2 regions of the Streptomyces sp. NPDC042638 genome follow, and region 1 is predicted to be linked to the other one. Evidence: riboswitches for the same ligand, from Rfam matches in the RefSeq annotation. Region 1 holds a riboswitch; the other holds the start of a gene.
What was found. Region 1 has a riboswitch for glycine ahead of gcvT (glycine cleavage system aminomethyltransferase GcvT). Riboswitches for the same ligand answer to the same signal wherever they lie in the genome.

Region 1 (4,409 bases):
CTCGGCGGAGGCGGCGGAGAGGAAGTCGACCGGGTCGTCCTGCCAGTCGGGTTCGAAGAGGCGGACCCGGCCGCCGCTGCCGGGGCCGTCGAGCGGGGTGCGGCCCACCCGGCACAGCTCGGCCACGGCCTCGGGCGCGAGGGGTATGCCGACCACGCCGTCGGGGTTGACGGCGATGCCGATCTGCGGGGGCAGGCCGCGGGCGAACTCCACCGCCGGGGCGATGGTGTACGACATGTGGGAGCCGGCCACCTGGCGCAGCTGTTCCTCGGAGCTGAACACCGGGACGTAGGCCTGGCCGCCGATGTCCAGCGCCGGCAGGTCCAGCGGGCCGCTGTCGGGGCCGCCCCCGTTGGGCAGCGGGACCCACAGCAGGCTCCGGCCGAGGACCTCGATGATCCGGCCGCCCGCCGTGGGGATGCCGAGGGAGGCCGACAGGACCTCCTCCAGTTCGTTGCCGGGCCAACCGCCGTGCGGGTGGGGGTGCGCCTGTGCCGGGAAGTCCGCGGGAAAGTCCGCCGGGAAGTCCATCTGCCTACCGCCTGCTGGTAACCACTGCTGTGAGCGAGAAGGCTATCGGGTGGCTGTGACAACCCCTCACCCCGTGAAGCCGATGCGGGTCAGGACGTCCGCCGCGTCCCTGTCCAGCAGCACCGCCGCGCCGCAGCCGGCGGGCAGTTCGCCGTTCTCCACCGCGCGCAGCAGGCGGGCGGTCGTCCGGCGGTGGCGGCGGAAGGCGTAGCGGGAGACGCCCCGGCCGCGCTCGCGCTGCCCCCGCCGGGCCGTGCCCGGGGGGACGTCGAGGAGGAGCAGGTGCAGGGTGGCGCCGCGCCGCCGGGCCTCCCGGGCCAGCCAGGCGCGCACCCAGGGCTGGGTACCGCAGTCGTGCACGACGACCCCCTCGCCGGTGCGCAGGGCCCTGCGCAGTCCGGCGTAGTGGGCGAGGCGGACCAGCGGGCGGTACAGGGCGTAGGGGAAGCGGCGGGGGACGCGGGCTGCCCAGCGGTCGCGGGCGTCCTGGGAGTCGACGCGGTGGCCGGCGGCCGCGCGGTGCATCAGGGTGGACTTGCCGCTGCCGGGCAGGCCGGTGATCACCACCAGGTCGCGGGGGCCGAAGAGCAGGGCGCGCGGGCTGCGGCCGGCGCGGTCGCGCAGATCGCGGACGACCGGTGCGGGGCGGTCCGCGCAGCGTTCGCGGGCCGGGGCGAAGGGCTGTTCGGGCACCGCGATGCCGGCGTCGGTGGCGTAGGCCGATGTCCTGTTCACCGTGATCGTCCTCCCCTGTGGGCTCGGTCACCCCATGCCCGTTGTACGTAAAGAGAAGGTAATGCGCAACGGTCGGCGGTTCGTGCGCGTAGTGCCACAGGTCGGTTACAGAGACGGGCCCTGACGTGCCGGGGTGCGGCGTGCAATGATGTGCGCGCCAACTGCATACCGGCCGTTTGAATCCGCGCGGGAGAGTCCCCAGCAGTCTCGCTGGGGCGCCGAAGGAGCAAGTCCCTCCCTTGAATCTCTCAGGCCCCGTTACCGCGCGGGCGAGGCACATCTGAAAAGCGGGCCGCCGCGACGGCGGTCCCACCCAAGGTGCAAGCCGTGATCGTCCCCGTGGCGGTCGAGGCGAACCTCTCAGGTTCCGATGACAGATGGGGAGGAACGTTCCTCGCCCGTGCCCTGTGTTCTGTCCTGGGAGACGACCGACCGATGAGCAGTACCGAACTCCGTCACACCGCGCTCGACGCCGTGCACCGCTCCCTGGGCGCGACGATGACCGACTTCGCCGGCTGGGACATGCCCCTGCGCTACGGCTCCGAGCGCGACGAGCACCTCGCCGTGCGCACCAGGGCCGGTCTCTTCGACCTGTCGCACATGGGAGAGATCAGCGTCACCGGCGCCGGGGCCGCCGCCCTGCTGAACTTCGCCCTGGTCGGCAACATCGCCTCCGTCGGTGTCGGCCGCGCCCGCTACACCATGATCTGCCAGGCCGACGGCGGCATCCTGGACGACCTGATCGTCTACCGGCTGGCCGAGACCGAGTACATGGTGGTCGCCAACGCCTCCAACGCCCAGGTGGTGCTGGACGCGCTGACCGAGCGGGCCGCCGGCTTCGACGCCGAGGTGCGGGACGACCGGGACGCCTACGCGCTGATCGCCGTGCAGGGGCCGGAGTCCCCCGGGATCCTGAAGTCCCTGACCGACGCCGACCTGGACGGCCTGAAGTACTACGCCGGCCTGCCCGGCACCGTCGCCGGCGTCCCGGCGCTGATCGCCCGCACCGGCTACACCGGCGAGGACGGCTTCGAGCTGTTCGTGAAGCCGGAGCACGCGGTCGAGCTGTGGCAGGCGCTGACCGGCGCGGGCGAGGGCGTCGGCCTGGTGCCGTGCGGCCTGTCCTGCCGGGACACGCTGCGCCTGGAGGCGGGCATGCCGCTGTACGGGCACGAGCTGACCACCTCCCTGACCCCCTTCGACGCCGGGCTCGGACGCGTGGTGAAGTTCGAGAAGGAGGGCGACTTCGTGGGGCGCGAGGCGCTCACCGAGGCCGCCTCCAGGGCGCAGGAGAACCCGCCCCGGGTCCTGGTCGGCCTGGTCGCCGAGGGCCGCCGGGTGCCGCGCGCCGGGTACGCCGTCGTCTCCGGCGGCCAGGTGATCGGCGAGGTCACCTCCGGCGCCCCCTCCCCCACCCTGGGCAAGCCGGTCGCCATGGCCTACGTGGACGCGGCGCACGCGGCCCCCGGCACCGAGGGTGTCGGTGTGGACATCCGGGGCAGCCACGAACCGTACGAGGTCGTGGCGCTGCCCTTCTACAAGCGCCAGAAGTAGAGACTGGGCGCGGTCGCGCCTCCGTGGGGCCCCGGCCCCGTGGCCGGTACGTGACCCTGCGCACACTCACCCGCTCACCAGCGGTTTCCGCAGTCCCCCCGTCATCAGCGCTCCCGCGCGTACAGGAGAATTCAGGCCATGAGCAACTACCACCAGCTGCGCTACAGCAAGGAGCACGAGTGGCTGTCGGCCGCCGAGGACGGCGTCTCGACGGTCGGCATCACGGAGCATGCCGCCAACGCGCTCGGCGATGTCGTGTTCGTCCAGCTCCCCGAGCCCGGCTCCACGGTGTGCGCGGGCGAGACCTGCGGCGAGCTGGAGTCGACGAAGTCGGTCTCCGACCTGTACTCGCCGGTCACCGGTGAGATCACCGAGGTCAACGAGGACGTCGTGAACGACCCGTCGCTGGTGAACTCCGCGCCCTTCGAGGGCGGCTGGCTGTTCAAGGTACGCGTCGCGGAGGAGCCGGCCGAGCTGCTCTCCCACGACGAGTACACCGCCTACACCGCCGGCTGAGGAGTCGTAGCCCCGTGACTGTCCTGAACACTCCCCTGCACGAGCTGGACCCGGAGATCGCCGCCGCGGTCGACGCCGAGCTGGACCGCCAGCAGTCGACCCTGGAGATGATCGCCTCCGAGAACTTCGCGCCGCTCGCGGTGATGGAGGCCCAGGGCTCGGTCCTCACCAACAAGTACGCCGAGGGGTACCCGGGCCGGCGCTACTACGGCGGCTGCGAGCACGTCGACGTCGCCGAGCAGATCGCCATCGACCGGGTCAAGGAGCTGTTCGGCGCCGAGTACGCCAACGTGCAGCCCCACTCCGGTGCCTCCGCGAACCAGGCGGCCCTGTTCGCGCTGGCCCAGCCCGGGGACACGATCCTCGGCCTGGACCTGGCGCACGGCGGCCACCTGACCCACGGAATGCGGCTGAACTTCTCCGGCAAGCAGTTCGACGTGGTCGCCTACCACGTGGACGCCGAGACCGGACGGGTCGACATGGCCGAGGTCGAACGGCTCGCCAAGGAGCACCGCCCCAAGGTGATCATCGCGGGCTGGTCGGCGTACCCGCGGGAGCTGGACTTCGCCGAGTTCCGCCGGATCGCCGACGAGGTCGAGGCCTACCTGTGGGTCGACATGGCGCACTTCGCGGGCCTGGTCGCCGCCGGTCTCCACCCGAACCCGGTGGAGCACGCGCACGTGGTGACGTCGACCACGCACAAGACGCTCGGCGGCCCGCGCGGCGGCATCATCCTCGCGAAGAAGGAGTTCGCCAAGAAGCTGAACTCCTCCGTCTTCCCGGGCTTCCAGGGCGGCCCCCTGGAGCACGTGATCGCGGCCAAGGCGGTCTCCTTCAAGGTCGCCGCCTCGGCGGACTTCAAGGAGCGCCAGCAGCGTACGGTGGAGGGTGCCCGCATCCTCGCCGAGCGCCTGACCGCCGCCGACGCCCGCGAGGCCGGGGTGAACGTGCTGTCCGGCGGCACGGACGTGCACCTGATCCTGGTCGACCTGCGCGAGTCCGAGCTGGACGGGCAGCAGGCCGAGGACCGGCTCCACGAGGTCGGCATCACGGTCAACCGCAACGCCGTCCCG
Region 2 (4,409 bases), on a different contig from region 1:
GAGCGGATGACCCTGATGAGCGACGGTGCCACCGTGTACGAGTGCACCTCGCCGGACGAGGTCCACGCGCTGCTGCAGGGCGGTCAGGGCATCTTCGGCATCGCCGTCGGCGTGGTGTGGCGGGACGTGGAAAGCGCCCTCTCCCAGCTGCACGGCGAGCGCATCGACACCGGCGAGACCCTCGTCGGGCAGAACCCCGCGGACGAGCTGGCGAGGCGCCGCAACCGGGCGGTCTGACCGCCGGACCGCGCAGGGGCGCTCCGGCACCACCGCGTTGTCAGTGCCGTGGTGCAGCATCGGAGATGTGAGAAACGCGCCCACGATCCTGCATCTCGACATGGATGCCTTCTTCGCCTCGGTGGAGCAGGCCTCCAAGCCGAGCCTGCGCGGGAAGGCGGTCGTCGTGGGCGGGCTCGGACCGCGCGGTGTGGTGGCCACCGCGTCGTACGAGGCACGGGTGTTCGGGGTCCACTCGGCGATGCCCATGGCGCAGGCGCGCCGGCTGGCGCCCAACGCCGCGTACCTGGTGCCGCGCTTCACGCTGTACCGGGCGGTCAGCGAGCAGGTGATGGCGCTGCTGCGGGAGCTGTCGCCGCTGGTGGAGCCGCTGAGCCTGGACGAGGCGTTCGTGGATCTGGACGCCGGGGGAGTGGCCTGGGACGAGGATTCGGCACGGCGGGCCGGGGAAGAGCTGCGCGCCGGCATCCGGGCGGTCACCGGGCTCACCGGTTCGGTGGGACTCGCCGCCTCCAAGATGCTCGCGAAGATCGCTTCCGAGCAGGCCAAACCGGACGGACTGGTGCTGATCGAGCCGGGGACCGAGCGGGCGCTGCTGGGTCCGATGCCGGTGCGCACGCTGCCGGGGGTCGGGCCGGCCACCGGTGACCATCTGCGCCGGGCCGGGATCAGCACGGTGGGGGAACTGGCCGAGGCCGGTGAGGACGAGCTCGTACGGCTGCTGGGCAGGGCGCACGGGCACGCCCTGTACGCCATGGCCCTGGCCCGGGACGAGCGGCCGGTGGTGGCCGAGCGGGAGGCCAAGTCGGTGTCGGTGGAGGACACGTACGACGTGGACATCCACGACCGGCTGCGGGTCGGACTCGAGGTGCAGCGGCTGGCCGACCGGTGCGTCGGGCGGTTGCGCGGGGCCGGTCTGTCCGGGCGGACGATCGTGCTCAAGGTGCGGCGGTACGACTTCTCCACCCTGACCCGCTCCGAGACGCTCAGAGGGCCCACCGACGATCCGGTGGTCATCCGGGAGGCGGCGGCGCGGCTGCTGGACTCGGTGGACACCACGGGCGGGGTGCGGCTGCTGGGGGTCGGGGTGTCCGGCCTCGCCGACTACACGCAGGAGGACCTGTTCGCGCAGGCGGTGCCGGTGCCGGTGCCGTCGGGGGAGGAGCAGGGGACGGGCGCGGCCGAGGTCGTCGTGGAGCGGCCGCAGCCGGTGGAACGGCACTGGCGTGCCGGGCAGGACGTGCGGCACGCCGAGTACGGACACGGGTGGGTGCAGGGGAGCGGGCTGGGGCGGGTCACCGTGCGGTTCGAGACCCCGCAGTCCCCTCCGGGCCGGGTGCGGACGTTTTCGGTCGACGAGCCCGCGCTGGAGCCCGCCGAGCCGTTGCCGCTGGTCGCGGACGCTTCCCAGCCGCCCGCGGCGCCCGGTCCGCCGGGCGGTGGCCGGGACGGGCCTGCGTCCCGGCTCCCGGAAGAGGTCCGCGATCAGGCCTCCTCCGAGCCCGCCAGCTTGCCGAAGTCGTGGTCCGGGACCGTCGGGGGTGAGGCCACGTCCAGGCCGTAGTGGTGGTAGAGCTGGAGTTCCTGTTCGGGGGAGAGATGGCGGCCCACGCCGAAGTCGGGCGCGTCCTTGATCAGGGCGCGGTCGAAAGGTACGTGCAGGGTGCCCGCGACGAGTTCGCTGGGCTCCAGGGGGACGAAGGCGTCCCGGGAGAACAGGCCGGTGCGTACGGCCGCCCATTCGGGCACGCCGGTCGCGTCGTCGAGGTACACCTCGTCGATGGTGCCGATCTTGGTCCCGTTCCGGTCGAACGCCTTGCGGCCGATCAGGTTGCGCGGATCGATGTCGGTCTGCACGGCCCCTCTCCCTCCACTTGGTCGCAACTCATCCGTAAGCACTACAAAAGAGCACATTCAGGGAGGCGGCCACTCGAAGGCTCCGGTGTTGACCTCGCTGGTACGCTGACAGCGGCTGTTGAACCCGTGCGGGAGAGTCCTCCGACCACCTCGGAGGCGCCGAAGGAGCAACTCCTCCCCGGAATCTCTCAGGCTCACGTACCGCACGGACGAGGTCACTCTGGAAAGCAGAGCGGGTTGCCGATGGCATCCGCTCTCACCGACGGTGAAAGCCGGCGTGCTCTGGCGCCCGGTGAAGCTCTCAGGTCGAGATGACAGAGGGGGAGGCCGTCGGGGTGCCCGCGCCGGGGTGCCCCTCGCAGGTCGCGTCAGACCAGGAGGCCTCCGCAATGACCGCCCATCGCATTCCGCTCTCCGAGCTCGAAGCCGGCATCCCGTTCGAGCAGCGCCACATCGGGCCCGACCAGGAGGCGCGGGCCAAGATGCTCGCGCACGTCGGGTACGGCTCGCTGGACGAGCTGACCGCCGCCGCGGTCCCGGATGTGATCAAGAACGCCGACGCCCTGGACCTGCCGGGTGCCCGCACCGAGGCTGAGGTGCTGGCCGAGCTGCGCTCGCTCGCCGACCGCAACCAGGTCCTGGACTCCATGATCGGCCTGGGGTACTACGGCACCTTCACGCCGCCCGTCATCCTGCGCAACGTCATGGAGAACCCGGCCTGGTACACGGCCTACACGCCGTACCAGCCGGAGATCTCCCAGGGCCGGCTGGAGGCCCTGCTGAACTTCCAGACGACGGTCGCCGAGCTGACCGGTCTGCCGACCTCCGGCGCCTCGCTGCTGGACGAGGGCACCGCGGCCGCTGAGGCCATGGCGCTGTCCCGCCGCATGGGCAGGAACAAGAAGGGCCTGTTCCTGATCGACGCGGACGCCCTGCCGCAGACCATCGCGGTGATCGAGACGCGTGCCGAGCCGACCGGCGTCGAGGTCGTCGTCGCCGACCTCAGCGAGGGCATCCCGGCGGAGATCGCCGAGCGCGAGATCAACGGCGTACTGATCCAGTACCCCGGCGCGTCGGGTGCCGTACGCGACATCAAGCCCGTCATCGACCAGGCGCACGAGCTGGGCGCCCTGGTGACCGTGGCCGCGGACCTGCTCGCGCTGACCCTGCTGACCTCGCCGGGCGAGCTGGGCGCGGACATCGCCGTCGGCACCACCCAGCGCTTCGGTGTGCCGATGGGCTTCGGCGGGCCGCACGCCGGCTACATGGCCGTCCACGAGAAGTTCGCGCGCAGCCTGCCGGGCCGTCTGGTCGGTGTCTCCGTCGACGCCGACGGCCACCGGGCCTACCGGCTCGCGCTGCAGACCCGCGAGCAGCACATCCGCCGGGAGAAGGCGACCAGCAACATCTGCACCGCGCAGGTGCTGCTCGCCGTGATGGCCGGCATGTACGCCGTCTACCACGGGCCCGAGGGCCTTCGGACGATCGCCCGGCGCACCCACCGCTACGCGACCATCCTGGCCGCCGGCCTGGAGGCCGGCGGTGTCGAGATCGTCCACGGCGCCTACTTCGACACGCTCACCGCGCGCGTGCCCGGCAGGGCCGCCGAGGTCGTCGCCGCCGCCCGGGACAACGGGGTCAACCTGCGCCTGGTCGACGCCGACCACGTCTCCCTCGCCTGCGACGAGACGACCAAGCGGGCCCAGGTGGCCGCCGTCTGGTCCGCCTTCGGTGTCGAGGCCGACATCGAGGCGCTGGACGCGACCGCCGAGGACACCCTGCCCGAGGCGCTGCTGCGCACCGACGCGTACCTCAACCACCCGGTCTTCCACCAGCACCGCTCCGAGACCGCGATGCTGCGCTACCTGCGCAAGCTGGCCGACCGCGACTACGCGCTCGACCGCGGCATGATCCCGCTGGGCTCCTGCACGATGAAGCTCAACGCGACCACGGAGATGGAACCGGTCACCTGGCCGGAATTCGGGCAGCTGCACCCCTTCGCCCCGGCCGAGCAGGCGCAGGGCTACCTCACGCTCATCCACGAGCTGGAGGAACGTCTCGCCGAGGTCACCGGCTACGACAAGGTCTCCCTCCAGCCGAACGCCGGTTCGCAGGGCGAGCTCGCCGGTCTGCTGGCCGTCCGCGGCTACCACCGCGCCAACGGCGACGCGCAGCGCACCGTCTGCCTGATCCCGTCCTCCGCGCACGGCACGAACGCCGCCAGCGCCGTGATGGCCGGCATGAAGGTCGTCGTCGTCAAGACCGCCGGGGACGGTGAGATCGACGTCGAGGACCTGCGCGCCAAGATCGAGCAG

Region 2: it holds a riboswitch for glycine, as region 1 does, so the genes downstream of both, gcvP (aminomethyl-transferring glycine dehydrogenase) here and gcvT (glycine cleavage system aminomethyltransferase GcvT) in region 1, are expected to answer to the same signal.

Annotation. Positions count from the first base shown of each region.
Region 1 is NZ_JBEZBT010000037.1:31,163-35,571, reverse strand. Features, by position in the region: gene AB0B40_RS26085 (enhanced serine sensitivity protein SseB) at 1-531, opposite strand, end outside; gene AB0B40_RS26080 (AAA family ATPase) at 598-1,266, opposite strand; glycine riboswitch at 1,444-1,540, shown strand; gene gcvT (glycine cleavage system aminomethyltransferase GcvT) at 1,702-2,820, shown strand; gene gcvH (glycine cleavage system protein GcvH) at 2,959-3,336, shown strand; gene glyA (serine hydroxymethyltransferase) at 3,351-4,409, shown strand, end outside.
Region 2 is NZ_JBEZBT010000074.1:8,676-13,084, forward strand. Features, by position in the region: gene AB0B40_RS34735 (MerR family transcriptional regulator) at 1-237, shown strand, start outside; gene AB0B40_RS34740 (DNA polymerase IV) at 305-1,801, shown strand; gene AB0B40_RS34745 (PRC-barrel domain-containing protein) at 1,723-2,094, opposite strand; glycine riboswitch at 2,214-2,308, shown strand; gene gcvP (aminomethyl-transferring glycine dehydrogenase) at 2,484-4,409, shown strand, end outside.